One region of the Streptomyces sp. NBC_00316 genome, then DNA from elsewhere that is predicted to be linked to it. Evidence: riboswitches for the same ligand, from Rfam matches in the RefSeq annotation. Region 1 holds a riboswitch; each other region holds the start of a gene.
The links. A riboswitch is a leader RNA that binds a small molecule or an ion and turns the genes downstream of it on or off. The one in region 1 is predicted to bind cyclic di-AMP.

Region 1 (7,745 bases):
CGCCACGGCCTGGAACACCGGCGCCACGCCCGACCACGAACAGCAAACTGCGCAAACCATGCACGGCATGCAGGAATCGTACGTACCCGAACAGACCACCCATGAGGTGTACGAGGCGCACGAGCCGTACGAGTCGTATGGGGACCAGGGTTCCTACGATCCGTACGAGCCGTACCGCACCGCCGAGTTCAGCGTCACCGACACCGGTCTCGACACCGCTGACAGGGACGCCGACACCGGCGGGGACACCGACAGCGACGACGACGCCCCGGACATGCACCAGGCGGCCGACCGCACCGCCGCCGACATCCCGCGCCCTGCAACCCGCCCCAGCACCCTTGGCGGCAGCCGCAGTCGGCGGCGCACCCCCGCGAAGCGTTCCGCGCTCCTCACCGTCGCCGTCCCCTCCGCCTGCGTGATGAGCGTGGCCGGTATCGCCGCCGCCTCCGTCAGTGGGCTCGGCAGCGGGAAGGACAAGGCGGACGACACACTGTCGATGGCGGCCGCCGACCCCGGCACCGTCAAGCCGGTCGCCGCCAACAACAAGCTGGACACCCAGCTCGCCAACCTCAGCGCCGACGCGGAGAACTTCGCCGACCGCGCCAGCCGCACCCAGGAGCGCATCGACCTGAAGGAGCGGCAGGCGGCCGAGAAGAAGAAGCGCGAGGAAGAGGCCGCGCGCAAGGAGGCGCTGCGCCCCAAGTTCGTCCTGCCGATCACGCAGCACGGCCTCAGCGCCTACTTCGGCCAGGCGGGCGTCAACTGGATGTCCGTGCACACGGGCATCGACTTCCCCGTCTCGTACGGCACCCCGGTGATGGCCGCGACGGACGGCACGATCCGCACCCAGTGGAACAACGCCTACGGGAACATGGCCATCGTCACCATGGCCGACGGCACCGAGACCTGGTACTGCCACCTCAGCAGCACCAAGATCCGCTCGGGCCCGGTCAAGGCCGGCGACGTCATCGCGTACTCCGGCAACTCCGGCAACTCCACCGGCCCGCACATGCACTTCGAGGTGCGGCCCGGCGGCGGGGCGGCCATAGACCCGCTGCCCTGGCTCCGCAGTCACGGCCTCGACCCGACCTGAGCGACCTGGAGCGGCGCAAGCGGCGGCGACGCCGCATCTCCTGCCGCCGGGGCGGCTTCCGCCCTAGGGGCCTCTCGTTTGGATCATGCTGGGCTCGCGGGGGCCGGCATGCACATCTGCCGCGTTGTCGTCAGTCACCGACGCTCCGCCTTGCAGCTGCACGCACCAGCCCCCGCTCCCTGATCCAGCCTGATCCAAACAAAAGACCCTAGAGCTTCTCCACCGGCGCGTACCGCAGCAGCAGCTTCTTCGGCCGCTCGTCCCCGAAGTCGACCGTCGCCTTCGCCTGGTCGCCGACCCCCTCGACCGCCGTCACCGTGCCCAGCCCGAACTGGTCGTGCGTGACCCGGTCCCCGACCGCCAGCGTGATCGTCGGCTTGTCCGAGGTGCGCCGGGTCGCGAAGCCCGAGGGGCCCGAGCGCGAGCGCGACGAGGACAGCGACGACGTGATCCCCGAGGTCGGTCCGGCCGGGGCCGCCATCGGTCCGGTCCGCTTCCACTGCAGATGCCGGTCCGGGATCTCCTCGAGGAACCGCGACGGCGGGTTGTACGAGGGCTGCCCCCACGCACTGCGCATCGCCGCCCGGGTCAGGTACAGGCGCTCACGGGCCCGGGTGATTCCGACGTACGCGAGACGCCGCTCCTCCTCCAGCTCCTTGACCTGCCCGAGCGCCCGCATGTGCGGGAAGACGCCGTCCTCCATGCCGGTCAGGAACACCACCGGGAATTCGAGGCCCTTCGCGGTGTGCAGTGTCATCAGCGTGATGACGCCGGAGCCGTCCGTGTCCTCGTCGGGGATCTGGTCGGAGTCGGCGACGAGTGCGACCTTCTCCAGGAATTCGGCCAGCGTGCCCGCGCCCTCCTCCTCGCCCCGCTCCTGCTCGAATTCGAGGGCGACGGCGGCGAGTTCCTGAAGGTTCTCGATGCGGGTCTCGTCCTGCGGGTCGGTGGATGCCTGGAGCTCCGCGAGATAGCCGGTCCGCTCCAGGACGGCCTCCAGCACCACTGCGGGGCCCGCGCCGGACTCCACGATCGTGCGGAGTTCCTCCATCAGCGTGTTGAACCGCTTGACGGCGTTCGCCGACCGGGCCGCCATACCGTACGCCTCGTCGACGCGGCGCAGCGCCTGCGGGAACGTGATCTTCTCGCGCAGCGACAGTGCGTCGATCATCGCCTCGGCGCGGTCGCCGATGCCGCGCTTCGGCACGTTCAGAATGCGGCGCAGCGGGACGGTGTCCTCGGGGTTGGCGAGGACTCGGAGGTAGGCCAGGACGTCCCGGACCTCCTTGCGCTCGTAGAAGCGCACGCCGCCGACGACCTTGTAGGGCAGGCCGACGCGGATGAAGATCTCCTCGAAGACGCGGGACTGCGCGTTCGTCCGGTAGAAGATGGCGACGTCTCCGGCCTTGGCGTCGCCCGCGTCGGTCAGCCGGTCGATCTCGTCGGCGACGAACTGCGCCTCGTCGTGCTCGGTGTCGGCGACGTAGCCGGTGATCCTGGCGCCCTCGCCCGCATTCGTCCAGAGGTTCTTGGGACGGCGGCTCTCGTTGCGTTCGATGACCGCGTTGGCCGCGGAGAGGATCGTCTGCGTGGAGCGGTAGTTCTGCTCCAGCAGGATCGTCGTCGCGTTCGGGTAGTCCTCCTCGAACTGGAGGATGTTGCGGATGGTCGCGCCGCGGAAGGCGTAGATCGACTGGTCCGCGTCACCCACGACACACAGCTCGGCCGGGGCGTCGGCCGGTCCGGCCGGGCCCACCAGTTCGCGTACGAGCGTGTACTGCGCGTGGTTGGTGTCCTGGTACTCGTCGACGAGGACGTGCCGGAAGCGGCGGCGGTAGTGCTCGGCGACATCGGGGAACGCCTGGAGCAGGTGGACCGTCGTCATGATGATGTCGTCGAAGTCCAGTGCGTTGGCCTCGCGCAGCCGGGACTGGTACATCGCGTAGGCCTGGGCGAGCGTCTTCTCGAAGCCGTCCGCGGCCTGACCGGCGAAGGTCTCCTCGTCGATCAGCTCGTTCTTCAGGTTCGAGACCTTCGCCGTGAACGCCTTCGGCGGGAAGCGCTTCGGGTCGAGGTCCAGATCGCGGCAGACCAGGGCCATCAGCCGCTTGGAGTCGGCGGCGTCGTAGATCGAGAAGGACGAGGTGAAGCCGAGCTTCTTCGACTCGCGGCGCAGGATCCGTACGCACGCGCTGTGGAACGTCATGACCCACATCGCGTTCGCCCGCGGTCCGACGAGCTGCTCGACGCGCTCCTTCATCTCGCCCGCGGCCTTGTTGGTGAAGGTGATCGCCAGGATCTGGCCGGGGTGCACCCCGCGCTCGGCCAGCAGATGGGCGATGCGGTGGGTGAGCACCCGGGTCTTGCCGGAGCCGGCTCCGGCGACGATGAGCAGCGGTGACCCCGCATGCACGACGGCGGCGCGCTGCTCGGTGTTCAGCCCGTCGAGAAGGGCGGCAGCGTCGATGACGGGGCGGTGGGCGCCGTCCCGGTAGTACGCGTCCCGGGGTGGCGGGGGCGCGTCGAATACGCCCGCGAAGAGGTCCTCCGGCACCGCTTCGGGTGCGGAGTCCTCGGGGGGCGGCGGGGGCTCTTCCTCCGAGTGCTGGAGGCCGGCCAGGAAGCTGTCGTCAAAGAGGCTGCTCATCGCTTGACGAGTCTAGGCCGCCGCACCGACACCGTGCGGGCCGCATGGTGAAGCACGGTGCGTACACGGGCGGACGTGCGAGCACGTACGGAGATCGTCCGGCCACGTCCCGTAAGGGAAGGACGGGCTGCCGGGCCCGTACCGCCGCCCCGTCGCCAAGGTCACGAAAATGTATCGGGCATATCGAACATCAACCTTCACAGCAGCACCATGGGTTGGCTAGCGTGCTCCGACGGGCGGCCCGTCCTCCCTTGAGGCGATCCACGCCGAAACGGGCACCCGCGCCGAATCCGGGCTGCCTTCACGGGAGTTCGGAACCGGGGACCCATACGCACAACCGGGGTGAATCGGTCCATGTCCCCACTCGGACCGTAGGGCAGCCTTCCGTTCCGCCCGAACCCGACAGCTAACCCGGTAGGCGGTCCACGGAAGGAGATGCCTGCCTTGGCGTCGCACCGCAAACCGCGCACCCGGGTGCGCAGCACCACCCCCGCTGTCGGACTCACGACGGCCGCTCTGGCAGGTGTGACCCTGCTGTCCACACAGAGCGCCACGGCCGCCCCGGCCTCGCCGAAGCCCAGCATCGAGGATGTGCAGAAGAAGGTCGACGACCTCTACCGGCAGGCGGGCACCGCGACCCAGAAGTACAACCAGGCGAAGGAGGCCTCCACCGCACAGCGGGGCAAGGTCGACGCCCTGCTGGACGATGTGGCCAGGCGTGCCGACAAGCTGAACGAAGCCCGCAGGGAACTCGGCAACTACGCGGCTGCGCAGTACCGCACCGGCTCCATCGCGCCGACCGCCACCTTCTTCCTGGCCGACGACCCGCAGTCGTACTTCGACCAGAACCAGCTGATGGACCGGATGGCGGGCCGGCAGCAGAAGGCCGTCACGGACTTCCGTACGCAGCAGGCCGCGGCGTCGAAGAAGCGGGCGGAGGCGGTGACGAGCCTGGAGGCGCTCACCGAGTCGCAGGACACCTTGCGGACCAGCAAGGAGAACGTCCAGAAGAAGCTGGGCGAGGCGCGCGCGATGCTGTCGAAGCTGACGGCCGAGGAGAAGGCGCGGCTCGCGGCGCTGGAGCGCAAGAAGGAGGCGGAGGCCAAGCGCAAGGCGGAGGAACTCGCCCGTCAGCAGGCCGAGGCGAAGCGCAAGGCGGACGAGGCGGCGCAGCAGGCCGCATCCGGCAGCGGCACGGGGACGAGCACCGGGACCGGTTCGGGCAGCAGCACCACCACGACGACGACGAAGGGGGAGAAGGCCCTCGCCTTCGCCCGCTCCCAGATGGGCAAGCCGTACGTCTGGGGTGCCACCGGCCCCTCCTCGTACGACTGCTCGGGACTGACCCAGGCCGCCTGGAAGGCCGCGGGCGTCGACATACCGCGCACCACCTGGGACCAGGTCGAGATCGGCACCCGGATCGCGACGGCGGATCTGCAGCCGGGCGACCTCGTCTTCTTCTACGACGACATCAGCCACGTCGGCATCTACGAGGGGGACGGCATGATGGTCCACGCCCCGAAGCCGGGGGCGAACGTCCGCGAGGAGTCGATCTACTACATGCCGATCTACGGCAGCGTGCGGCCCGCCTAGCACGCTCCCCGCAGCGCGGATCCATGCGCTTCATGCGACGAGCCCCTTCGGAAGGATCCGCAGGGGCTCGTCCGTCGGCCGGGAGGACCGGCTCAGGTCCAGAGCGTCGCAATGAAGATGTTGGCGACCGTCAGCCCGCCGACCGCCGCGAAGACGCCCTTCTCGACCTTCTCCTCGTCCCGCTTGACGTAGACCAGCGCGAGGATCACGACCAGGACCGCGAGCTTCACGCCGATCTTGATGTTGTTGACCGGGTGGTCGTCCGCCTGGTTGAGCCCGACCAGCACGACACCGGTGACCAGCATGGTCAGCGCACCGTGCAGCATCGCCGGGACGAAGCGCGCCGTGCCGGCACCCATCGCCTTCATCTGGGTCAGGAAGCCGCCCAGCAGGGAGGCGATACCGATGATGTGCAGCGCGACGAAGACATTGATGAGTACGTCCATGGGGCCGCAGCCTAGCCGGGGCCATATCACCACTCTTCGGCGAGGTGGGGTCTCCTCGGCATTTCAGTCGGGCCTGCACCGGCTGTCTGAACCCGGTGCGGTTTTCCCGGTCACTCGAGGACATCGCCTCGCCAAATTCAGGCAATAGCAGTCATTACGTCTCTCCTCCCTGTCCCGGGTTTAGCGTCCCTATCCAGGTGACCGGCTCACCGCCGCTCCGCACCCGGACGGCAGGCCGGTCACCCCGCCGAAGAGTCCGGTGGCGGGCCGCTCCCCCTGTTGGCACCCCGCCGCCGGACCTCCGCGGGCCCGCCGGTAGGCCCCGACGGGCAGTCGAGAGCAAGGAACCCCGCCCCCCGTGGCCGCTCATCGAAAACCCAAGCAGCTCCCGCGCACCGGCTCCGCTGCCCGCACCGCAGCCACCCTCGCCCTTGCCGGGGCTGCAACCGCCGCCGCCCTCCCGGGCTCCGCACATGCCGAGCCACAGCTCACCCCCGCCCAGATCAAGGCCAAGGTGGACCGGCTGTACCACGACGCGGAGGTCGCCACCGAGCAGTACAACGGCGCGAAGGAGAAGGCGGCCACCGTCACCGAGTCGCTGGGCGCGCTGCGCGACGAGGCCGCCCGCAGGACCGAACGCCTCAACGCCTCCCGCAACGCACTCGGTTCGCTCGCCGCCGCGCAGTACCGCACCGGAGGCATCGACCCCGCCGTCCAGCTGGCGCTCTCCTCCGACCCCGACCAGTACCTGGAACGGGCCTCGTACGCGGACCGGGTTGCCGACCGGCAGGCCGGCGAGGTCTCCAGGGTGCGACGGCAGGTCACCGAGATCGCCCAGCTGCGTGCCGAGGCGAGCGAGGAGCTGGCGGCGCTGGGCGCCCGCCGGGCCGAACTGAAGAAGCACCGGGCGACCGTCAGGAGCAAGCTGGCCGACGCCCAGAAACTCCTGGACACGCTGTCGCCCGCGGAACGCGCCGCCTACGACCAGTTGGGCACCGCACACTCCGCCGATGCCCATGCCGATCGCAGCGCCCCGCGCGCCGGCACCCAGGCCGCCCCCAACGCCCGTGCCGCGGAGGCCATCACGTTCGCCTACGGAGCACTGGGCAAGCCGTACGTCTGGGGCGCGACCGGCCCGTCCTCGTACGACTGCTCAGGACTGACCCAGGCCGCCTGGCGCTCGGCCGGCGTCTCGCTCCCCCGCACCACGTACACCCAGATCAACGCCGGACAGCGCATCTCCCGCTCCGAACTCGCCCCCGGCGACCTGGTGTTCTTCTACTCCGGTGTCAGCCATGTCGGCCTGTACATCGGCAACGGCCAGATGATCCACGCACCGCGCCCCGGAGCACCGATCCGTATCGCGCCGATCGACCAAATGCCTTTCGCCGGAGCGACCCGGGTGGCATAGGCTCCGGCTCCGCGGTCCGGAATTCCACCGGACCGGGCCGGATCGAGGAGAACCGCACATGCCCATGGACGCCGACGTCCAGAGCCACATCCGTACGCTCGCCCTCCGCTCCCCCGACCATCTCCGGATCGGCCCGTTCACCATCCGCTACAACCCGAACTGGTCCCTGAAATACGCGAATTACGCGATCCCGGACCGTGACGCCGAACCGACCGCGGCCGATGTGCAGGCGCTCATCGCCGCCTTTCGGGAGCGGGGCCGGATGCCGCGTCTGGAGTACCTGCGCGGCGGCGCACCCGCGGTCGAACCCGCTCTGGCCGCCGCCGGTTTCACCGTGGAGAACCTGGCGCCGGTCCTGGCCTGCGCCGCCGGGGATCTCGCGGAGCCGAAGCCGGTGGACGCCCTCGTCATCGCCGAACCTGCCACCGACACCGAGTTCGACGTCGCCGCCCGCGTGCAGCACCACGGCTACGGCGGTACCGGGGAGCCCGAGGGCGGCGAAGCCGCATGGCTGCGCAACGCGGTGGCGGGCGGCGGAGTGGCGGCGCTCGCCCT
Region 2 (7,745 bases), 3.8 Mb from region 1:
GAGGCCGGTGACCGTCTCACCCGCCAGCCGGCGCACCTCGAACACATCGCCCGGCTCTCCCGGCGCGACACCCGTCTGAGCCGGCTTGAGCACGGCCACCGAACGCCCGGAGGCGACCGCCGCAGCGGCCAGCGCCGCCGTGACGACCGTCTTTCCGATCTCCGTACCCGTGCCGCTCACCACCAGTACCGGCATGTCTCAGCCCTCCCGCGCCGCCGCGCACACCGCACGGCAGATACGCGTCAGATCGTCGTCCTCGGTCACATACGGCGGCATCGTGTAGATGAGGTCCCGGAACGGACGCAGCCACACGCCCTCGCGGACCGCAGCCTCGGTGGCCGCAGCCATGTCCACGTCGTGATCGAGCTGTACGACGCCGATCGCGCCCAGGACGCGTACGTCCCGTACGCCGGCGAGGGCACGCGCACCGGCAAGACCGTCCCGCAGCCCCGCCTCCAGGCGTTTGACCTCCCGCTGCCAGTCCTGGCCGAGCAGCAGGTCGATCGAGGCAAGGGCCACCGAGGCGGCCAGCGGATTGCCCATGAACGTCGGCCCGTGGGCCAGCACCGGCACCTCGCCGCGCGAGATGCCGTCCGCCACCTGCGGGGTGCACAGCGTCGCGGCCATCGTCAGATATCCGCCGGTCAGCGCCTTGCCGACACACATGACGTCGGGGGAGACACCGGCGTGCTCGGCGGCGAACAGCTTTCCCGTACGTCCGAAACCACTGGCGATCTCGTCGAAGACCAGCAGCACGTCATGCTCATCGCACGCCTCGCGAAGCGCCCGCAGATATCCGGGGGAGTGGAAGCGCATCCCGCCCGCACCCTGCACCACCGGCTCCACGATCACCGCGGCCAGCTCATCGGCGTGGCGCGCGATCAGGTCCCGCAGATGCCGTACGTACGCCGCGTCCGGCTCCGCGTCGAAACCGCCCGGCGGCTCGTCGGCGAAGACCTGCCGGGGCAGCGCGCCCGACCACAGCCCGTGCATGCCGCCCTCGGGGTCGCACACCGACATCGGCTGCCAGGTGTCCCCGTGGTAGCCACCGCGCCAGGTCAGCAGCCGCTTCTTCGCCGGCCGTCCGGTCGAGTGCCAGTACTGGAGGCACATCTTCACCGCGACCTCGACCGACACCGAGCCGGAGTCGGCGAGGAAGACATGACGCAACGGTTCCGGCGTGATCTCGACGAGCCGGGCTGCCAGCCGCACGGCGGGCTCATGGGTGAGCCCGCCGAACATCACATGGCTCATCCGGTCCAGCTGACCGCGCGCCGCCTCGTTGAGTACCGGGTGGTTGTATCCGTGCACCGCCGACCACCACGACGCCATGCCGTCGACCAACTCGTGCTGCCCATGGGCCGGTTCGGCGAGCCGGAGACGTACCCCGGACGCGGACTCCACGACCAGCGGCTCCTGACGGCCCGGCATCGGGCCGTACGGATGCCAGACATGGGCCCGGTCCAGCGTCCGCAACTCCGGGAGGGAGAGGGGCTCAGGCATTGGGCGCGACATCCGTCCCCGCGCCACGACGGCGGACCGCCACCAGATCCGTGCGCGCGGCCGGAGCCTCGGCCTCGACGGACGAGGGCTCGTCGGCCCCCTCACCGCAGGGCGTACAGCCCCCGGAGTGCCCACCGCAACCGCCGCCGGTCCCCGGCTCGGCCCCCGCCTCCGTACGGTGCCGGGGCAGCGTCGTCGTGCCCGCGCCCTCCACCTCGAAACCGGCGTCCGCGATCATGTCGAGATCCGCCTGTCCCGCCTGGCCCTCGCTGGTCAGGTAGTCGCCCAGGAAGATCGAGTTGACCAGGTGCAGCGCGAGCGGCTGCATCGAGCGCAGATGCACCTCGCGGCCGCCCGCGAGCCGGACCTCGACATCCGGGCAGACGAACCGGACCATCGCCAGAATGCGCAGGCAGCGCTGCGGGGTGAGGTTCCACTCCTTGGCGAGCGGGGTCCCCTCGAACGGGATCAGGAAGTTCACCGGAACCGAGTCCGGGTCCAGTGTGCGCAACGAGAAGACGACATCGACCAGATCCGTGTCGCTCTCGCCCATGCCGGCGATCAGCCCGGAGCACGCGGAGAGCCCCGCCGCCTGCGCCTGCTGCACGGTCTGCACCCGGTCCGCGTAGGTGTGGGTGGTGGTGATGTCCCCGTACGTCCCCTCGGACGTGTTGAGGTTGTGGTTGTACGCGTCGGCGCCAGCCGACCGCAGCCGGTCCGCCTGTCCGTCGGAGAGCAGACCGAGGCAGGCACACACCTCGACGCCCTCGTTCTGTTCCTTGATCGCCTCGATGGTCTGCGACACCCGGTCGACGTCCCGGTCGGTCGGGCCGCGGCCGCTCGCCACCAGACAGACGCGCTTCGCGCCGCCCGCCACCCCGGCAGCGGCGGCCTTCGACGCCTCATCCGGTTTCAGCCAGGTGTACTTGAGGATCTCCGCCTTGGAGCCGAGGCGCTGCGAGCAGTACGAGCAGTCCTCGGGGCAGAGCCCGGACTTGAGATTGACCAGATAGTTCAGCTTCACGCGCCGGCCGAACCACTGGCGGCGCACCTTTCCGGCCGCGGCCACCACTTCGAGCAGATCGTCGTCGGAGGTCGCCAGCAGGGCGAGGGCTTCTTCGCGGGTCGGCAGCTCGCGCCGCAGTCCCTTGTCCACCAGCGTGTTCAGGAGGTCCATGGCGATGATCCTGGCCTACTCCACCACCCGCAGCCAAGGAGGAACCGGACAACAGGACCGGCAGAGGGTGTGTGTATTGCCACACCATGCCCGGCTGCGCCCCCGGTTAGGGTCTGTGAGCTGCCTACAAAAGGGACCGCCGACATGCCCTTCGCCCCGTTCGAATGGATCGACGACGAGGCCCGCCGCCGTGCGGATGCCGGACTCGTCCGCACGCTCCGCGCCCGGCCCGCCGAACCGGAACTGCTGGACCTTGCGAGCAATGACTACCTGGGCCTCACCCGGCACCCCGAGGTGACCGCCGCAGCCGCCGAAGCCGCGCACCGGTGGGGAGCGGGCGCCACCGGCTCCCGGCTGGTCACCGGCTCCACGGCACTGCACGCCGAACTCGAACGCGAACTGGCCGCATTCTGCGGTTTCGAGGCCGCACTGGTCCTCTCCTCCGGCTACGCGGCCAATCTCGCCGCACTCACCGCCCTCACCGGCCGGGGTTCCCTGATCGTCTCCGACGCGGGCAACCACGCCTCCATCGTCGACGGCTGCCGGCTCTCCCGGGCCGAGACCGCCGTCGTACCGCATGCCGACCCCGAGGCCGTCGGGAAGGCGCTGCACGCGCACGGCGGCCGCGCCCTGGCCGTCACCGACTCCGTCTTCTCCGTCGACGGTGACGCCGCACCGCTGCCCGAGCTGGCCGACGTCTGCCGTGCGCAGGGGGCCGCGCTGCTCGTCGACGACGCGCACGGTCTGGGCGTGCTAGAGGAAGGCGGACGCGGCGCCCTCGCCGCCACCGGTCTCGCGGGCGGCGAAGGGATCGTCGCCACCGTCACTCTCTCCAAGTCCCTGGGCAGTCAGGGCGGAGCGGTCCTCGGGCCGGCCCGGGTGATCGACCATCTGGTCAACACCGCCCGTACGTTCATCTTCGACACCGGGCTCGCACCGGCCGCGGCGGGCGCCGCCCTCGCGAGCCTGCGACTGCTGCGCCGCGAGCCGGAGCGGGCGGGCCGGGCCCGTACGGTCGCCACCGCCCTGTACGAACGGCTGACCGCGGCGGGGCTGACCGCCGTGCGCCCCGACGCCGCCGTCGTCTCGGTCCGGGCGCCTTCGCCGGACGCGGCGGTGCGCTGGTCCGCCGACTGCCGGGCGGCCGGGATGGCGGTGGGCTGCTTCCGGCCCCCGTCGGTTCCGGACGGGATCTCGCGGCTGCGGCTCACCGCCCGGGCCGATCTGACCGGTGCGCAGATCGACACCGCGGTCGAGACCGTGCTGCGGACGGCCCCGTCGGCCTGACCGCAGCCCCGGCCGGAACCCTGACCGGGTCGGTCAGCCGGCCGGACCGTCGGTCAGGCCGGCGACGAACGACGTCCAGGCCGCCGCGGAGAACCGCAGCGGGGGCCTGGACACATCCTTGGAGTCGCGCACGGCAAGCAGCTCCGGACCGAACGACGCTGCTTCCACGCAGTTGTTCATCCCGGTGCTGCGGCTGCTGCGCCGCCACTTCAACGTCTGCTGGGCGGGACAATCGGGCATCGGGCCCCCTCGGGCAGTCTGAGGTTCCTAACCGTCGCGGTCGATTGCGGCGATCAGGTCCAACGAGTGCTCCGGCGACAGCGCGTGTGCCTGCATCGTGGCGAAGGCCGAGCTGTACGCCTCAAGGTCTTCTTTCCGCTCCAGATAGAGGCTACTCGTCAAATGGTCGAGTACGACCACATCCAGATCAGAAGTGTGCGGAAAAGAGAAGATAACGAAAGGCCCGGTGAGCCCTACGTACCCACCCATCGAGAAGGGCAGCAACTGCAGTTTTATATGCGGTAGTTGTGACACCCGGGCCAGATGGCGCAGCTGGTCCCGCATCACCCGGCGCCCACCGACCTCGCGCCGCAGCACCGCCTCGTCGAGCACCGCGGTCAGCCGCAGCGGCGGATCGGTCCGCAGCACGCCCTGCCGGGCGAGCCGTACCTCCACCAGCGAGTCCAGCTGACCGGCGGGCAGGTCGTCCAGTGACGCACGGGTCACCGCCCGTGCATAGTCGGCGGTCTGCAACAGCCCCGGCACCACGGAGGTTTCCAGCGTGCGGGCGGTCCTGGCCTGGGACTCCAGACTGATGAAGTCCCGGTACTGGGGCGGGATGAGACCCCTGTAGGCATGCCACCAGCCGGTGCCGCCACCGCCCGCAGAGCCTGCGAGCATCTTCAGGAGCGTCCGCAACTGCGGGTCGTTCACACCGTAGGCATCCAGCAGCCGGCTCACATCGGCCGGTTTCACACTGCTGACCCCGGTCTCGATGCGGCTCACCTTCGACTGGTGCCAGCCGAGCATCCGCGCCGCGTCCCGGCTGGTCAGTCCGGAGGCATGGCGCAGACCGCGCAGCTCCTCCCCGAGCTTGCGGCGGCGCACCGCTGGTCCATGCTGCATGGGCGGCCTCCCTCCCCCTCGTGCCGAGGGGCCAGTGTGCCGCCCATGTGCGGGCTTCCGAGGCAGAGTTCACCGCATCGAGCGACAGATATATGCATATCTTGGTGGATCCCCGTCGCGGAGGGCAGCATCAATGGCACTCTGGCGCGAAGCGCATCCCGGACCGACCGCGGGTCGGTCCGGGTGGGAAAGGGACGGCTCGCCATGGCAGACCATCAAGAAGCACGTGTCACTCTGCCGAGCGAGCCGCTTTCGGTCTCCTCGGCCCGGAGATACGTGGCCGGCGTGCTCACCGACTGGGGCCTGGCCGATGACAGCGAGGTGGCCGACAGCATCCGGCTCATCGTCTCGGAGCTCGCCACCAACGCCGTCCAGCACACCTTCGGCCAGTCGCCCACGTTCACGGTGGACCTCCGGCTGGAGCGGGAGGAGCAGCTGCGCCTAGGGGTGACGGACAGCCACCCGCGCTGGCCCCAGCGACTGCCCGCCGCCGTGCGGCAGGACAACGGGCGCGGCATGGTGATCATCCGCTGTCTGGCCAAGGAGTGCGGAGGACAGCTCACGGTCACACCGACCGCAGAAGGAGGCAAGACCGTCTGGATCGAGCTTCCCTGGACCGTCCCCGTCCAGACCTGACCGCCCGGCCCGGGCCCTCGCGTCGCGTCGTGAACGGACGAGGGCCGGGCCGGCGGCACAAGGGATCAGCGGACCCGTCCGTACCAGACGCTCCTGGTCCAGATCTTCTCCAGCCGCACCACGGCACCGGACTTCGGGGAGTGCCAGATCCGGCCTTTGCCGGCGTAGATCCCCACGTGGTAGACGAAGCGGCCGTAGTGGAAAAAGACCAGGTCGCCGCGTTGCCGATGCCAGGACGAGATGTGCCGGGTCTTGTTGTACTGCTGCTGGGCCGTGCGCGGGAGCCTCTTGCCCGCCTTCTTGAACGCGTACTGCGTCAGACCCGAACAGTCGAAGCGGTGCGGGCCGGTGCCCCCGTACCGGTAGGGCGACCCCCTCTTCGACGCGGCGATCTTGAGCGCCTTCGCCGAATGAGTCACGGCCTGGGCCTGGGCCTCGGCCACGGAGCCGGGGGCGATCATGGGGCCGCCGACGGCGGCGAGCGTCAGAACCGTGGCCGTACCGGCCCGGGTGAGCAGAGACGGGACATGAACCTGCGCACTCATGCGCAACCCTTCGTCAGCCGCCTGTGAAGGATGACCTGTCGGGTTCGGGCTGGCGAAGTTGCCCGGCCGCACGCGGCGGCTTCACCCCGAGGGTCGACCGGATTCCCGGCCGACCCGTTGTGCTCGGGTCCTCCACTCCTGCCGATCCACTCCTGTCGACCAGGCATCCGGGCGGCGGCAGGACTCGGCGTCCACCCGGACCGCCCCGCCGCGGTGGCGGGGGCTTGTCGTCCCAGGGATCTTGACTCACCGACTGCCGGATTTCCGAGGTGGAAAGGCGCTGTGTGAACCTCATGACGAATGACCCGTTCGGGTGGACAGAGCCGCTTCGGGGTCTCGCCCGGTCGCCCTGATCGGTCCTGTACCAGCGGCGGAACAAGAGATTCCGCTTGCCGCCCACATCGGGAACGCAAGTTGAGCTGTCCCCCGCGCGGGGGATCTCCTACGCCGAAAGAGCGAGGAATTCTGATCGGCACGCCGGGCGTGTCGCGGAAGGGAATTGATCAACTCGTCGGGGCAGGGGGCACGGTGACCCGTTCGGCACGCCGTTCCCCGTCCAACACGCGCAGCGCCCGGGCCAATGTGGCAGCGTGGAGCTGTGCTTCACCGCGCTCGTGCATCAACGCGAGTGCGTCCCGCAGGGCGCGCGCCCGCGAGGCGAGGGCCTGCGCCGCGCGCAGCGCGCGATAGGTGTCGCTGCCGTGAGCCGGGTTGATCCGGCCCAGCTGGTCGAGGACTTCGAGGTAACAGTCGATGAACTCGCCCTCGGCGCACGTCAGTGCGGGCAGCGGCGCGAACTCCGGTGGCTGCATGGGACGTTCACCTCGCACTGTTCGGCGGGAGGAACGGCTTACGGTTCTCCAGGACGTGGTCCACCAGGCCGTACGCCTTGGCGCCCGGCGCATCCAGGATGAGATCGCGGTCGATGTCGGCGGCGATCCGCTCGGTCTCGTGGCCGGTGTGGCGGGCCAGCAGACCGGTGAGCAGCCCGCGGATGCGGTCCAGTTCCCGCGCCTCGATCTCCAGATCGGACGGCTGGCCCTGCACCGGTTCGGGAAGTGCGGGTTGCTGGAGGACCATCCTGGCTCCGGGCAGGGCGTGCCGACGGCCGGGCGTGCCCGCGGCAAGCAGCAGGGCCGCACCGGCTCCGGCCTGGCCGAGGCAGAAGGTCTGCACCTCGCACGCGAGGTACTCCATCGTGTCGTAGATCGCCGTCGTGGCGCCGAACGAGCCGCCGGGGGAGTTGATGTAGAGGGAGACGGGACGGTCGGGCGCAGCGTGTTCCAGGTACATGAACTGCGCGATCAGGTCGTTCGCGGCGGTGTCGTCGACCGTGGTGCCGAGGAAGACGATGCGCTCGGCGAGCAGCTTGGAGTACGGGTCGAGGGTGCGGGTCCCGTCGGTCGTGCGCTCGGTGAACTCGGGCAGCACATGGCGGGCGGCAGGGCGGAACATGGCGAGCCTCTCCTCCG
Region 3 (7,745 bases), 3.1 Mb from region 1:
TCATCGGGAAGTGGTTGCTCGCCGACACCCGGGTGCTGATCCTCGACGAACCGACCCGAGGCATCGACGTCGGCGCGAAGGTCGAGATCTACCAGCTCATCAACGAGCTGACGGCGTCCGGCCACGCGGTCCTGATGATCTCCAGCGACCTGCCCGAGGTCCTCGGTATGAGCGACCGCGTGCTCGTCATGGCCCAGGGCCGGATCGCCGGCGAACTGCCCGCACACGAAGCGACCCAGGACGCGGTGATGGCGCTGGCCGTGACCGCCCCGTCCGTGACAACCACCCCAGATGTGAACGATGAAGTGGAGGGCTCCCGTGGCCACTGACACGATCAAGAGCAATACGGGGGCAAGTGGCGCCTCGGCGCTCCGCCGCATCCTGCTCGACAACGGCGCACTGAGCGCCCTGGTGGTCCTGGTGGTGGCGATGTCGCTGCTGTCCGGCGACTTCCTCACCACCCAGAACCTGCTCAACGTGGGTGTGCAGGCCTCCGTGACCGCGATCCTCGCGTTCGGCGTCACCTTCGTCATCGTCTCGGCGGGCATCGACCTGTCCGTCGGCTCGGTGGCGGCGCTCTCCGCGACCGTACTCGCCTGGATGGCGACGTCGGAGGGCGTCCCCGTGTGGATCGCGGTGATCCTCGCCGTGGTCACGGGCATCGCCTGCGGTCTCGTCAACGGCGCCCTCGTCTCGTACGGCAAACTCCCGCCGTTCATCGCCACGCTGGCGATGCTGTCGATCGGCCGTGGTCTGTCCCTCGTCATCTCGCAGGGCAGCCCGATCGCCTTCCCCGACTCCGTCTCCGTGCTCGGCGACACGCTCGGCGGGTGGCTGCCCGTCCCCGTGCTGGTGATGATCGCGATGGGGCTGGTCACGGCGGTCGTCCTCGGGCGTACGTACATCGGCCGCTCCATGTACGCGATCGGCGGCAACGAGGAAGCGGCGCGGCTTTCGGGCCTGCGCGTCAAGCGGCAGAAGCTCGTCATCTACGCCCTGTCCGGTCTCTTCGCCGCGGTCGCGGGCATCGTCCTCGCCTCCCGTCTGGCCTCCGCGCAGCCGCAGGCAGCGCAGGGGTACGAGCTGGACGCGATCGCCGCGGTCGTCATCGGCGGCGCCAGCCTCGCGGGCGGCGTGGGCAAGGCATCCGGAACCCTGATCGGCGCGCTGATACTCGCCGTGCTCCGCAACGGCCTCAACCTGCTGTCCGTCTCGGCCTTCTGGCAGCAGGTCGTCATCGGTGTCGTGATCGCGCTCGCGGTCCTGCTGGACACGGTGCGCCGGCGGGCCGGCGGTGGGTCCGCGTCGTCGGCGTCCTCGTCCGGTGCATCCGGGCCCCGGGGCAAGGGAGCCGCGAAAATCGCGATCGCCGCGGTGTGCGTGGCGGCCGTCGTCGCGGCCGTGTCGTTCTTCAACTCCGGCAACTCCGGCACGACCACCAAGGTCGGCATGTCGCTCTCCACGCTCAACAACCCCTTCTTCGTCCAGATGAAGGCGGGCGCGCAGGCCGAGGCGAAGGAGGCGGGCATCGACCTCACCGTCACGGATGCGCAGAACGATGCGTCGCAACAGGCCAACCAGCTGCAGAACTTCACCGGCGCGGGTGTGCAGTCGATCATCGTCAATCCGGTGGACTCGGACGCGGTGGGGCCCGCGGTGCGGGCCGCCAACAAGGCCGACATCCCGGTGGTCGCCGCCGACCGAGGCGTCAACAAGGCGGACACCGCGACGCTCGTGGCCTCCGACAACGTCGCGGGCGGCAGGCTCGCCGCGAAGGCGCTGGCCGAGAAGCTCGGCGGCAAGGGCGACATCGTCGTCCTCCAGGGCACCGCGGGAACTTCCGCCAGCCGTGAGCGGGGCAAGGGCTTCAGTGAGGGTCTGAAGGCCTATCCGGGGATCAAGGTCGTCGCCTCCCAGCCCGCGGACTTCGACCGCACGAAGGGCCTGGACGTCATGACCAACCTGCTGCAGTCCCACCCGCACATCACCGGAGTCTTCGCCGAGAACGACGAGATGGCGCTCGGCGCGGTCAAGGCGCTCGGCAGCAAGGCCGGCAAGTCCGTCGACGTCGTCGGCTTCGACGGCACCCCCGACGGTCTGAAGGCGGTCGCCGCGGGCACGCTGTACGCCTCGGTCGCCCAGCAGCCGAAGGAGCTCGGGAGGATCGCCGTGGAGAACGCGGTCGAGGTCGCGCGAGGCAAGCAGGTCGACAGCACGGTCAAGGTGCCGGTGAAGGTCGTGACGGGGAAGAACGTCGCCGACTTCTCCTGACCCGCCCCACCCCTCACGCGAGTGAAAGTAGGACAGTGATGCACGACTACGACCTGCTGGTCGTGGGGTCGGCCAACGCCGACCTGGTGATCGGCGTCGAGCGTCGGCCCGCGCCGGGCGAGACCGTGCTGGGCTCCGATCTGGCCGTCCACCCGGGCGGCAAGGGGGCCAACCAGGCCGTCGCCGCCGCCCGCCTCGGCGCGAGTACCGCGTTGCTGGCCCGGGTGGGCGACGACGCCCACGGGCGGCTGCTGCTGGAATCGCAGCGTGCGGCCGGTGTGGACACCGGCGGTGTCCAGGTCGGCGGGGCGCCCACCGGCGTCGCGCTGATCACGGTGGACCCGTCGGGCGACAACAGCATCGTGGTCTCGCCCGGGGCCAATGCCCGGCTGACCCCCGAAGACGTCCGCGCCGCCGCCGGCCTGCTCGCCGGTGCCCGCGTCGTCTCGGCGCAGCTGGAGATCCCCCTGGGGACCGTGGCCGAGGTGGCACGCACCCGGCCGGCCGGCACCCGGTTCGTACTGAACCCGTCGCCGCCCGCGCCGCTGCCCGCGGACGTGCTCGACGCCTGCGACCCGCTGGTCGTCAACGAGCACGAAGCCCGTTTCATGCTCGGCGCCACGGCCGGGGACCGTCCCGAGGACTGGGCGCGGGGGCTGCTGGCCCTCGGCCCGCAGTCGGTGGTGGTCACGCTGGGTGCGGAGGGCGCGCTGGTCGCCGACGGCCGTACCGACACCGTGGTGCGGGTTCCGAGCCTGCGGGTCGACGCCGTGGACACCACCGGCGCCGGTGACGCCTTCACCGCAGCCCTGGCCTGGCGTCTGAGCCGGGGCGAGGACCTCACGACGGCTGCCGCCTTCGCCGTGCGGGTGGGTGCCGCCGCCGTCACCAGGGAAGGCGCCCAGGAGTCCTTCCCGACCGCCGAGGAGGTCTCAGCGCTGTGAAGAAAGCCGGAATCCTGAACCGCCATCTGGCCGGGGCACTGGCCGAGCTGGGTCATGGTGACGCGGTCCTCGTCTGCGACGCGGGCATGCCCGTCCCGGCCGGTCCGCGCGTCGTCGATCTGGCCTTCCGCGCCGGCATCCCTTCCTTCGCCGACGTGCTCGAGGGACTCCTCGACGAGCTGGTGATCGAGGGCGCCACGGCAGCGAGCGAGGTGGGGGAGGCGAATCCGGAGGCCGCCCGGCTGCTGCAGGAACGCCTGCCCGGCCTTGAGCTCGTCGCACACGACGAGCTCAAGGCGCTGTCGGCGGGGGCACGGCTGGTGGTACGCACCGGCGAGGCGCGCCCCTACGCGAACGTCCTGCTGCGCTGCGGCGTCTTCTTCTGATCCGCGTTCCCCCGATCCGCGCGTCCGCGCAGTGAGACCCGGCACCGCCTCTGCGGTGCCGGGTCTCACTGCGTGCGCAACGATCGCGGCAGATGTGCCGGTATGGGCGATTTGGGGGAGCTGTTCCCTCTGACCCTTGGATTCCACCTCAAGTGGGTTTCGCCTCAGGGTGATTGGTGCCGCGCAAATCGCCCATTTCGGACTTAGTGGTGAGAGTCACGTTTGTGGTGAGGGAGGACTCCGAGCGCTGTCCGGTTCCCTTCTGTGCCAAGAAAACTCACTCCGGGATGTGGCGTCGGCAACACGGATTCCAGTGAATCGATCTTGCAAATGAATTGCGATCGGGAATTCGGGGCTTGTTTCGTCCGGTGTTTCTCGCCTACGGTCACCGTCAATCCGGATGGAACGCCGAATCCTGCCGCCGTCCGGGAACCCAACCCACTTACGTACGGCAGGAGCGGGGGAACCAGGTAAGCCGCCGATCCGGAATCCGGAACGGCTCGGGGTGAAGTCGCATTCATATGCGGCGGGGCATCTCCAGCCCGAACCCGACAGCTCACCTCGTAGGCGACGGAGAGGAATTCGCAATGCCTGCAAAGGGTAACCACCGTCGTCACAAGCCCAATTCGCTGACCCGCGGTCTCATCGCGGTGGGCACGGGCGGCGCTGCTCTCGCGCTTCCGGTGTTCGGCGCAACCGTCGCCTCGGCCGCGCCGGCGCAGCCCGCCGCCGCTCAAAAGGCTGTGGCGCCGACTGCCGTTTCCGTCAAGGGAATTGCTGCGCAGAAGGCCACGCCGACCACCTATTCCGTGATCATAGGTGATTCCCTTTCCAAGATCGCTCGTGCGTATTCCGTGAGCGGCGGCTGGGAGAAGCTGTACCAGGACAATCGACAGGTCATCGGAGCCAGCCCCGACCTGATTCGCCCGGGCATGACCCTGACCATAGGCGCCAAGTCCGAGTCCGCGGCTCCTGTTTCCTCCACTCCGGTTGCCGCGCAGCCCGTCACGTATGCGAACAACCTCGACGGCTGGATCAAGGAGTCGCTGGCCGTCATGGCCAAGAACGGCATCCCCGGCAGCTACGACGGCATCCACCGCAACATCATTCGTGAGTCCTCGGGCAACCCGAAGGCCATCAACAACTGGGACTCGAACGCCGCCAAGGGAACGCCCTCCAAGGGCCTGCTCCAGGTCATCGACCCCACGTTCAAGGCCTACCACGTGCCCGGTACGTCGATGGACATCTACGACCCGGTCGCCAACATCACCGCCGCGTGCAACTACGCCGCCGCCAAGTACGGTTCGATCGACAACGTCTTCGGGGCCTACTGACGCCCGGCCCTGCCGGCACTGATGTACGCCTGACGGGTGGTGAGGGAGAAGTCCCCTCGCCACCCGTCCGGCGTATGTCGCCCGGAGACGCGCGCTCAGCCCCGGAAGCGCTCATGCCACCAGGGGCCGGTCCCCCGGGGCGACGGGCGCAGGCAGCACCGTGGAACCACTCAGGTAGCGGTCCGTCGCGGCCGCGGCGGACCGCCCCTCCGCGATGGCCCACACCACCAGGGACTGGCCGCGTCCCGCGTCACCGGCGATGAACACCCCGTCCAGGCCGGTGCCGGGCGTCCGCCCGGCATGCTGAGCCGTTTCGGCCGTGAAGGCGGCATCCCGGGCGAAGTTCCCGCGGTCGTCCAGTGCGAGCCCGAGCTGTCTCATCAGTCCGGTGCCGCGCTCGGGGCCGTAGAAGCCGAGCGCGAGCAGGACCAGATCCGCCGTGATCACGTACTCGGTGCCCGGTCGCGGTCGTCTGGCCTCGGGCTCCACCTCCACCAGACGTATCCGACGCACATGCCCGGCCAGGTCCCCTTCGAAGCAGAGGGTGGCGGAGGCGAAGACCCGTGGATCCGTTCCCGCACGTCCCCGGGCTTCTTCGTGCGCATGGGAGATCCGGTAGACCTTCGGATACGTGGGCCAGGGCTCGGTGTCCCGCCGGACCTCACCGGGCTCCGGGTTGATGTCCAGCTGCACCACGGACGCCGCTCCCTGGCGCAGCGCGGTGCCCAGACAGTCCGAGCCGGTGTCCCCGCCCCCGATGATCACCACGTGTCTGCCCTCGGCGGAGACGGGGGGCGCGACGTAGTCGCCCTCCCTGACCCGATTGGCCAGGGTCAGATAGTCCATGGCCTGATGGACGCCGTTCAGCCCGCGGCCGGGGACGGGCAGCTCCCGCTGCCCGGTGGCCCCGACGGCGATGACCACGGCGTCGTAACGTCCCGAGAGTTCGGCGGCGTCGACATCGCAGCCGACGTCCACACCCGTGCGGAACTTCGTGCCCTCCGTCCGCATCTGCTCGATGCGGCGGTTCAAGTGGTGCTTCTCCATCTTGAACGCGGGTATGCCGTAGCGCAGCAGTCCGCCGATGCGGTCGGCGCGCTCGTAGACGGCGACGGTGTGACCGGTACGGGTGAGCTGCTGCGCCGCCGCCAGTCCGGCGGGTCCGGAGCCGATGACGGCGACGGTCTTCCCGCTGAGCTGCTCGGGCGGCCGAGGCGATGCGTACCCGCGTGCCCAGATCTCGTCGGCGATCGCCTGTTCGACGTTCTTGATCGTCACGGGATCGGTGTTGATGGTCAGTACGCAGGCGTCCTCGCACGGCGCCGGGCACAGTCGCCCGGTGAACTCCGGGAAGTTGTTCGTCGCGTGCAGTCGCTCGGCCGCGGCCCGCCAGTCGTTCTGCTTCGCGTACGCGTTCCACTCGGGGATGAGATTGCCCAGCGGGCAGCCGCTGTGGCAGAACGGCAGGCCGCAGTCCATGCAGCGCCCCGCCTGCTCGGAGATGAGCGGAAGCCGCGCCTGCCCCGCGTAGACCTCGTGCCAGTCGTTCAGCCGCTCCTCGACGGGGCGCGCCGGGACGGGCCTGCGGGGGAACTTGAGGAAGCCGTAGGGGTCGGTCATGCGCCGCCTCCATCGCCCGACTGCGGTGTACAGGCATTTTGTCAAGCTTACGCCTGGTTTGTACGGCTCTCATCGGGCCGGTCAGCCGGTGGTGAGTACCGCGGCGCCGTTCACCCGGTCCGCGGCCAGGTCGGCGAGTGCCCGGTCGGCCCGGTCCAGGGGGTACCGGCTGACGGTGACCCGGATATCCATGCGTTCGGCGAGCTCGAGAAACTCCCGGCCGTCCCGGCGGGTGTTGGAGGTGACGCTGCGCAGGTTCCGCTCCTGGAAGAGATGCCGCTGGTAGTTGAGCACGGGAATGTCGGAGAGATGAATGCCGGCGATCGCGAGGGTGCCCGACCGGTCCAGGGCTTCCAGAGCCACCGGCACCAGGTCGCCCACCGGAGCGAACAGGATCGCCGAGTCCAACGGCTCCGGGGGACCGTCGTACGCACCGCCGACCGACGCAGCACCCAGGGACATGGCGAGTTCACGCGCCTGCGCGGAACGCGTCATCACATGGACGGTCGCCCCCTCGGCCACAGCCACCTGGGCGGCGAGATGGGCCGACGCACCGAAGCCGTAGATTCCGAGCCGGCCGCCCGCCGGCAACGCGCTGCGGCGCAGTGACCGGTAGCCGATGATTCCCGCGCACAGTAGCGGAGCGAGCAGAGCGGCGTCGCGGGACTCGGGCAGCCGGTAGGCGAACGCCTCCGGCACGACGGCCAACTCGGCGAAGCCGCCGTCCGCGTCCCACCCCGTGTAGGCGGACGCGGGGCAGAGGTTCTCGCGCCCCGCTCTGCAGTAGCGGCACGACCCGCAGGTACGGCGCAGCCAGGCGCCGCCGGCGCGGTCCCCCGCGCCGAACCGGGTCACAGAGTCTCCGACCGCTGCCACGCGGCCGACGATCTCGTGTCCGGGAATGGTCGACGGAGCGTGGGGCGCGAGGTCCCCCTCGGCCAGATGCAGATCTGTGCGGCACACTCCGCAGGCCTCCACCCGCAGCAGCAGCTCATCAGGGCCGGGCGCGGTCACTCGGCGGTGGGTCCGCACCAGGGGACCGGAACCGATGGGTCCGGGAGTCCCGACGGCCCAGCCGCTGAGCATCTCCGTGGCGTTGTGGGGGAGCCCCATGCATCCAGCCTGCGACTGCCCGGCGGCCCCGGCAAACCGGCCGGTCGTCCATGGCGGCGGGGGTGTTCTCCCGGCCG
Region 4 (7,745 bases), 2.4 Mb from region 1:
ACGTGCTGCGCGGCCGGGCGGCTTTCCGGCCGGGCGAGACCGTACGGATGGACTCGCCCGGTGAGGACGCCGAGGTGGAGGGAGTCCTGCGGGCCGTCGACGATCCGACGAGGGTCGAGGGCAGCGCCCTCTGGTACGCCCGGTTCACCGGGGCCGTGCAGGAGGTCGCACGCGCGGCATCGGCGGCCGGCGCCGAGTTGCTGGACGACCCGGACGATGTCGCGGTTCTGTTCGACAAGCGGCTCTGTCATGCCGTGCTGGACGGCGCCGGAGTTCCCGTACCTGCGTCCGCGACCTCCGGGGCCGAGGCGCCCCCGGTGCGCGGCTGGGCGGATGTCCGTGCGCTGATGGCGGCGCACCGGATGCCACGGGCCTTCGTGAAGCTCGCGCACGGCTCGTCGGCCTCGGGGGTGCTGGCCGTGGAGACGGCCGGACCGGGCCGGGTGCGGGCGACGACGTCGGTGGAGCGCGACGCGGCGGGGCGGCTCTTCAACTCGCTGCGGGTGCGGCACTGCACGACGGAGGGCGAGGTGGCCGCGGTCATCGACGCGCTGGCGCCGGACGGGCTGCACATCGAGCGTTGGCTGCCCAAGGCATCGCAGCGCGGGCGGTCGGCGGATCTGCGGGTCGTGGTGGTGGCAGGCCGCGCGACCCATGCCGTCGTACGGACCAGCCGCTCCCCCATGACCAATCTGCACCTCGGCGGCGAACGCGGAAGTCTCGACGAGGCGCGCGCGGCCGTCGAGGCGGCGGGCGGCAGCTGGTCCGATGCCCTCGCGGTGTGCGAGCGGGCCGCCGCCTGCTTCCCGGACACGCTGTGCGTGGCCGTCGATCTGCTGCCCGCGACGGGCTGGCGGCGGTTCGCCGTCGGCGAGGTCAATGCCTTCGGTGATCTGCTGCCGCGCCTGACCGGCCTGCCGGGCAGCGGAGCCGAGGGCCTGGACACCTATGCGGCGCAGGTCGCCGCCGTACTGAACAGAGCAAGGAACCACCGTGCAACCGCCACTGTCTGACACCAGCCCGTCCCCCGCCGGCGCCGGAAACCCGGACGCCCGTGACAACGCCCCCGGCGACTCCCGGGACGACGCGCGTGACCGGGACCCGGACATGAGCGAGATCGTGGGCAGCCACGATCTGCTGCTGATCACGCTCGACACCCTGCGGTACGACGTGGCCGCGGAGCTTGCCGCCGCCGGCCGCATCCCGCATCTGGCCCGTCATCTCCCGGGCGGCGCCTGGGAGAAGCGGCATGCCCCGGGCAGCTTCACCTACGCCTCCCACCAGGCGATCTTCGCGGGCTTCCTGCCGACACCCGCCGCCCCGGGCCCGCACCCCCGGCTGTTCGCGGCCCGTTTCGCGGGCAGCGAGACCACGGCTTCGCGCACCTTCGTCTTCGACACGCCCGATCTGATGTCCGCTCTGGCCGGGGTCGGCTACCGCACGGTGTGCATCGGCGGCGTCGGCTTCTTCAACCGGCAGGGCCCGCTCGGTTCGGTGCTGCCCGGCATGTTCCAGGAGAGCCACTGGGAGCCGGAGTTCGGTGTCGCGTCGCCCACCTCCTTCGAGGCCCAGGTGACCCGGGCCGAGGAGGTCGTCGCCGGGCTCCCCGCCGACCAGCGGTTGTTCCTCTTCGTCAACGTGTCGGCGCTCCACCAGCCCAACTGGTTCCACCTCCCAGGTGCCACCCGGGACGCGGGTGACTCCCGTGCGACGCATGCCGCCGCCCTGGAGTACGTCGACGCGCACATCGGCCGGCTCTTCGCCGCAGCGAGCAGCCGCCGCCGTTGCTTCGCCGTCGTCTGCTCCGACCACGGCACGGCGTACGGGGACGACGGCTACACCGGTCACCGGCTCGGTCACGAGGCCGTCTGGACCGTTCCGTACGCACACTTCTTCCTGGATCCGGGGGCCACCGCATGCTGACGACCGTGCAGACCACACGTCCGTACCAGAGCTATGTGTACGCCTATCCACACAAGACGGCGTACGGAAAACTCGCCGAACACCCTGCCGGGCGACCTGCGCTGCGTGAGCTGTGGGCGCAGGAGCGCAAGGACGCGCTGTCGCTCTATCTCCACATACCGTTCTGCGAGGTCCGTTGCGGCTTCTGCAATCTCTTCACCCGGATCGGCGCTCCCGATGAGCTGACGACCCGCTACCTCGACGCGCTGGACCGGCAGGCCACGGCCGTCCGTGAGGCTCTGGGGGACGGCGAGCCGGTGCGGTTCGCGGCGGCGGCGTTCGGCGGCGGCACTCCCACCTTCCTGAGCGCCGCCGAACTGGAGCGGCTCTGCGACATCGCGGAGCGGCGGATGGGTGCCGACCTGCGGTCCGTTCCGCTGTCGGTCGAGACGTCGCCGTCGACGGCGACCGCCGACCGGCTGGCCGTCCTCGCCGACCGCGGGACGACCCGGATCAGCATCGGCGTGCAGAGCTTCGTCGACGCCGAGGCCCGCGCGGCGGTCCGCCCGCAGCGCCGCGCCGATGTGGAGGCCGCGCTCGGCCGGATCCGGGATGCGGGCATCCCGGTCCTCAACATCGACCTGATCTACGGCATCGACGGACAGACGGAGGACAGCTGGCGGACCTCGCTGGACGCCGCGCTCGGCTGGCATCCCGAGGAGCTCTATCTCTATCCGCTCTACGTGCGCCCGCTGACCGGTCTGGGCCGGCTCGGCGCCGACGCAGGCGCCGAGGCAGCGGCGCACGCGGCATGGGACCAGCAGCGGCTGCGGCTGTACCGCGCGGGCCGGGACCATCTCCTCGCCCACGGCTACGAGCAGGTTTCCATGCGGATGTTCCGTCGCACCGGCGCCCCGCAGGAGGGCCCCACCGACCATGCGTGCCAGACGGACGGCATGATCGGCCTGGGGTGCGGCGCGCGTTCGTACACCTCGCGGCTGCACTACTCGTTCGACTACGCGGTGGAGATGCGGGAGGTGCGGGCGATCATCGACAGCTACACCGCCGCCGAGGACTTCTCGCGCGCCGAAGTGGGCCGGTATGTCGACGGCGACGAGGCGCGCAGACGCCATCTGCTGCAGTCGCTGCTGCAGGCCCGGGGTCTGCAGGCGGCCGACTACCACGAGCGGTTCGGCACCTGGCCCGGTGACGACTTCCGCAGCGAGCTGAACCGGTTCGAGGCACGCGGCTGGCTGGACGGCGCCGCCGGGCTGCTGCGGCTCTCCCCCGAGGGCCTCGCGCACTCCGACGCGCTGGGTCCCGAGCTGTTCTCCCCCGCCGTACGGGCCGCGATGGCCGCGTACGAACTGAAGTGAGCGCGCCCATGGACCTGACGATCCTGTACCGCGGTCCGCTGGCGTCGTGCGACTACGACTGCCCGTACTGCCCGTTCGCCAAGCGGCGCGACAGCCCGGAGCAGCTGCGCGCGGACCGTGCCGCGCTGGAGCGGTTCACCGCGTGGGTGGCGGCGCAGACCGGCGACCGGATCTCGGTGCTGTTCACGCCGTGGGGCGAAGGGCTGGTCCGCTCCTGGTACCGCAGGGCACTGGTCGAGCTGGCGCAGCTGCCGCACATCGGGCGGGTCGCGATCCAGACCAATCTCAGCGGTCGGACACGGTGGCTGGCCGAGGCGGACGGAACCGCGCGCGACAGGATCGCGCTGTGGTGCACGTACCACCCGGGGCAGACACCGTACGACCGGTTCCTCGCCAAGTGCCGTGAGCTGACCGCTCTGGGGGTTCGCCACAGCGTCGGCGTCGTCGGCCTCGACGGCCATTTCGACGAGGCGCGGCGGTTGCGCGCCGATCTGCCCGACGAGGTCTATCTCTGGGTCAATGCCGCGGAGGGCCACACGTACACGGACGAGGAGGCGGACCGCTGGACGGCGCTCGACCCGCTCTTCCCGTACAGCCGGCATCCGCACCGCTCGGCCGGCCTGCCCTGCCGGACCGGCGAGTCGGTCGTCTCGGTGGACGGGGACGGGACGGTGCGTCGCTGCCACTTCGTCCCGGCCGAGCTCGGCAATCTCTACGACGGCAGCTACCGGCGGGCGTTGGGCCCGCAGGCCTGTCCGCTCGCGGTGTGCGACTGCCACATCGGATATGTGCATCTGGAGACGCTGCCGCTGTACGACGTCTTCGCCGGTGGCGTCCTGGAGCGCGTTCCGGCCGGCCCGTTGCACGCACCGGGGCACGGGGAACGCCCGTTGCTGCCGCTGTCCTCGATCGCGGGACGGGACTGAGGAGAACCGGACGGGCCCGAGGGAGAACGGGCCCGTCCGGTGATCGCGTACGACGCGGCGACTACAGCGGCAGCAGGTCGGGGCGCTTCGCCTCGACGTGGTCGCCGGATGACTCGCCGCGAAGCCGCCGTCCGATCCACGGCACCAGATACTCGCGCGCCCAGTGGATGTCGTCGCGGCGCACTTCGAGCGTGCCGCGCTGGGCCTGCGGCGGCCACTCCTGGTCGGGGTCGGCCGGCACATCGAGGCCGAGGACCTGGGCGGCGCGCAGCGCGACCCGGGTGTGTCCCTCGGGCGACAGATGGAGCCGGTCGTCGTCCCAGGCGCGCCTGTCCTGTACGGAACGGAGCGACCACAGGTCGAGGACCGGGCAGTCGTAGCGGTCGGCGATGGAGCGCACATGGGCGGTGTACGTGGCGATCTTGCCGCGCAGATGACGCAGCACGGGAACGCCGCGGGTGTCGAAGCCGGTGGTGACCATGACAGTGCCGACGGACCGGGTCAGTTCGGCGACCGCGCGCTCGAAGCGCTCGGCCACGTCGTCGGGGTCGGTGCCGGGCCGGATGATGTCATTGCCGCCCGCGCAGAAGCTCACCAGATCGGGGGCGAGTTCCTTGGCGCGCGGTACCTGCTCCTCGACGATCTGGTCGAGGAGGCGTCCGCGTACGGCGAGATTGGCGTACCGGAAATTCCCGTGAGCCGGACCGGTGGATCCATCGGTTCCGCCGGTGTCCGTCGCCGCATCGGGGTCGGGGAGCTGGTCCGCGAGAAGTACCGCGAAGCGGTCCGCCCAGCCGACGAAGGTTCCGTCCGGACCCAGGTCACCGACTCCCTCGGTGAAGCTGTCGCCAATCGCTGCGTACGACCCGATCGCGCCATACCGGTTACTGACGCCACGTTGATTTTTTCTCGAATCGTCTGCCACAAGGGCACATCCTGCACCGCCGAATGTGACCTACGCGACCGTAATAAGGGGTTGACGGGAGGTGACATAGACCACCCGGTCAGATTTTGGTAAAGGGGGAATAAGTGAAGGGGCGGTGCACCGCCGCGCACCGCCCCTTCACCCAGCCGTTCGGATCAGGCCCGATCGGATCAGACGTAGATGCCGTGCGAGGCCAGGTAGGCGACCGGGTCGATGTCCGAGCCGTACGCGGGGCCGGTGCGGACCTCGAAGTGCAGGTGCGGGCCGGTGACGTTGCCGGTGGCACCCGACAGGCCGACCTGCTGGCCGACGGTCACGGTCTGGCCCGCCGAGACGGAGAGCGAGGACAGGTGGCCGTACTGCGAGTAGCGGCCGTCGGCGTGCTTGATGACGACCTGGTTGCCGTACGCGCCGCCCCAGCCGGCGGTGACGACGGTGCCGGAGGTGATCGCCTTCACGCTGGTGCCGGTGGCGACCGGGAAGTCGATGCCGGTGTGGCTGCCGCTGGACCAGTTGGCGCCGGACGCACGGTAGTTGGTGGTGTGCTTGCCGGGCACCGGGTGGACGTAGCCGGAGCTGTTGCTCTCGCCGGCGGCGGCCGCGGGCTTGGGGGCGGCCGCAGGCTTGACGGCCGGCGCGGGGGCGGTCGACGGGGCCGCGGCGGACGCCGTGCCGCCGAGGGTCAGCTTCATGCCGGGGACGATCAGGCTCGGGTTCTCACCGATGACCGTGCGGTTGTCCTGGAACAGCTTCTGCCAGCCGCCCTCGACCTTCTGGTCGGCGGCGATCTTCGCCAGGTAGTCGCCGGAGACGACGGAGTACGTCCGGGTCTCGGCCTGCTTCTTCACGACCGGGGCGGCCGGGGCGGCGTTCACCGTGGCGGCGGACTTCGCGGCGGCGGGCACGGCCTGCTCCGCGGCGTGGGCACCGGTGGCGCCGAGCAGCGGAAGGGCGATGACGGCCCCGCCGGCGCCGGCGGCGGCGACGCCACGAGCGATGGTGCTGGACTTCGGACGGCGGTGCTTACCCGATATGGGCATGAAGTATTTCCTCTCCGGCGCCTGCGAGGTGAGCTGTCGGGTTAGGGCTGGAGATGCCCGGTCGCAGGTCGTGCGACTTCACCCCGAGCCGGCCGGATTTCCCGATCGGCGGCTTACCTGGTTCCCCCGCTCCTGCCACGCGATGAGTGGGTGTGAATTCCGGACGGCGGCAGGATTTGGCGGTCCATCCGGATTGACGGTGACCGTAAACGAGCGAGGACGGGCATAACAAGCCTCCGGTTCCGCAACGGAATCGACGCCGGGAAATCGGCGCGGAATTCCGGTCACACTCCGTGGATCAGGGATCTTGGAATTCCGCGCGGCAGACGGATTACCCACCCGCCGCGCCGCCACACACCGTCACGGATATGATCCCGCTCACGAGTCGCCGATCATCTCCCGTTTAAATGGGGCATGTTCCGCTAAATGCACCAATACGGACATGTCATGAACATTCTCCGCGGCGGAGTCTCAGCACCCGCGCGTCCAGGTCCCCCCGCAGCCCCGTGCGGAGCCCCTGATGAAGGAGCACGGAGCCGTGGTGGACCACCCCGGTGTCCACGCAGGTGTACGTCGCCGCGGCGTCGAGTCCGCGCAGCCGCAGGGCCGGTGGGCGCTCCCCGTACCTCTGCGCCTCCAGCCACATGAGCACCACCGTCTCGTCACCGTGCGTGTACTGCACCGCACTGAGACCGCCGCGCGGCGCACGCAGCCGGTACAGCGCCCCGTGCTGCACCACCGGGCGGATCTCCTTGTAGAGGTCCACCCAGCTCCGGGCCTCGGCCAGCTCCTCGTCGCTCCACTCGGTGAGATCCCCGCCGACTCCGAGCACCCCGACCATCGCGCTCACGAAACGGAAGCGCAGCGAGCTGACCCGGTTGTTGAGCTGGACGTTCGGGCTGTCGGTGACCCAGGCGGCCATCACCCGCGCCGGATGGATCTGCCCGAAGCCCTCCTGGATGGCGAGCCGGTCGAGCGGGTCGGTGTTGTCGGAGGTCCACACCTGGTCGGTACGGGCGAGGATCCCCAGGTCGATCCGGCCGCCGCCGCCCGAACAGGACTCGAAGGCGACACCGGGGTGGGCGGCCCGCAATCGGTCGATCAACGCGTACAACGCATCCACATGTGCGGTCCAGAGCCTTTGCGGATACTCCTCGCCCGGCCAGCCCGCATCGGAGAAACAGCGGTTGAAGTCCCATTTCACATAGTCGACCGGGGCACTGGAGAGCAGCGTGTCGAGCTGTTCCCACAGATAGGCCTGCACATCGCTCCGGGCGAGATTGAGCACCAGCTGATGACGGAACTCCGTCCGGGTCCGCCCGGGGAAGTGCTGCACCCAATCGGGGTGCGCGCGATACAGATCACTGTCGGCGTTGACCATTTCCGGTTCGACCCAGATACCGAACTGCATGCCGAGCGCGTGCACTTCGTCGGCGAGGGGCTTCAGCCCACCGGGGAACCGTTCGGGGTTCGGGGTCCAGTCCCCGAGTCCGGCCCGGTCGCTGGTGCGCCGCCCGAACCACGCGTCGTCCACCACGAACAGTTCGACGCCCATGGCCGCTGCACGGACTGCGAG

Region 2: another riboswitch for cyclic di-AMP. It lies ahead of OG878_RS33625 (C40 family peptidase); the one in region 1 lies ahead of OG878_RS16450 (C40 family peptidase).
Region 3: another riboswitch for cyclic di-AMP. It lies ahead of OG878_RS02930 (transglycosylase SLT domain-containing protein); the one in region 1 lies ahead of OG878_RS16450 (C40 family peptidase).
Region 4: another riboswitch for cyclic di-AMP. It lies ahead of OG878_RS06205 (M23 family metallopeptidase); the one in region 1 lies ahead of OG878_RS16450 (C40 family peptidase).

Annotation. Positions count from the first base shown of each region.
Region 1 is NZ_CP108023.1:3,724,613-3,732,357, forward strand. Features, by position in the region: gene OG878_RS16440 (M23 family metallopeptidase) at 1-1,093, shown strand, start outside; gene pcrA (DNA helicase PcrA) at 1,302-3,740, opposite strand; cyclic di-AMP (ydaO/yuaA leader) riboswitch at 4,013-4,177, shown strand; gene OG878_RS16450 (C40 family peptidase) at 4,176-5,333, shown strand; gene OG878_RS16455 (hypothetical protein) at 5,426-5,779, opposite strand; gene OG878_RS16460 (C40 family peptidase) at 6,138-7,190, shown strand; gene OG878_RS16465 (GNAT family N-acetyltransferase) at 7,249-7,745, shown strand, end outside.
Region 2 is NZ_CP108023.1:7,533,237-7,540,981, forward strand. Features, by position in the region: gene bioD (dethiobiotin synthase) at 1-195, opposite strand, end outside; gene OG878_RS33595 (adenosylmethionine--8-amino-7-oxononanoate transaminase) at 199-1,503, opposite strand; gene bioB (biotin synthase BioB) at 1,496-2,680, opposite strand; gene OG878_RS33605 (8-amino-7-oxononanoate synthase) at 2,825-3,967, shown strand; gene OG878_RS33610 (DUF397 domain-containing protein) at 4,001-4,207, opposite strand; gene OG878_RS33615 (helix-turn-helix domain-containing protein) at 4,235-5,092, opposite strand; gene OG878_RS33620 (ATP-binding protein) at 5,297-5,728, shown strand; gene OG878_RS33625 (C40 family peptidase) at 5,794-6,273, opposite strand; cyclic di-AMP (ydaO/yuaA leader) riboswitch at 6,277-6,449, opposite strand; gene OG878_RS33630 (hypothetical protein) at 6,777-7,085, opposite strand; gene OG878_RS33635 (ATP-dependent Clp protease proteolytic subunit) at 7,093-7,728, opposite strand.
Region 3 is NZ_CP108023.1:644,292-652,036, reverse strand. Features, by position in the region: gene OG878_RS02950 (sugar ABC transporter ATP-binding protein) at 1-329, shown strand, start outside; gene OG878_RS02945 (ABC transporter permease/substrate-binding protein) at 319-2,271, shown strand; gene OG878_RS02940 (ribokinase) at 2,310-3,215, shown strand; gene rbsD (D-ribose pyranase) at 3,212-3,601, shown strand; cyclic di-AMP (ydaO/yuaA leader) riboswitch at 4,001-4,186, shown strand; gene OG878_RS02930 (transglycosylase SLT domain-containing protein) at 4,189-4,935, shown strand; gene OG878_RS02925 (glutamate synthase subunit beta) at 5,047-6,555, opposite strand; gene OG878_RS02920 (zinc-binding alcohol dehydrogenase family protein) at 6,637-7,668, opposite strand.
Region 4 is NZ_CP108023.1:1,370,356-1,378,100, forward strand. Features, by position in the region: gene OG878_RS06180 (STM4014 family protein) at 1-1,013, shown strand, start outside; gene OG878_RS06185 (STM4013/SEN3800 family hydrolase) at 1,108-1,923, shown strand; gene OG878_RS06190 (STM4012 family radical SAM protein) at 1,917-3,278, shown strand; gene OG878_RS06195 (STM4011 family radical SAM protein) at 3,287-4,204, shown strand; gene OG878_RS06200 (SGNH/GDSL hydrolase family protein) at 4,266-5,129, opposite strand; gene OG878_RS06205 (M23 family metallopeptidase) at 5,300-6,169, opposite strand; cyclic di-AMP (ydaO/yuaA leader) riboswitch at 6,173-6,332, opposite strand; gene OG878_RS06210 (alpha-galactosidase) at 6,615-7,745, opposite strand, start outside.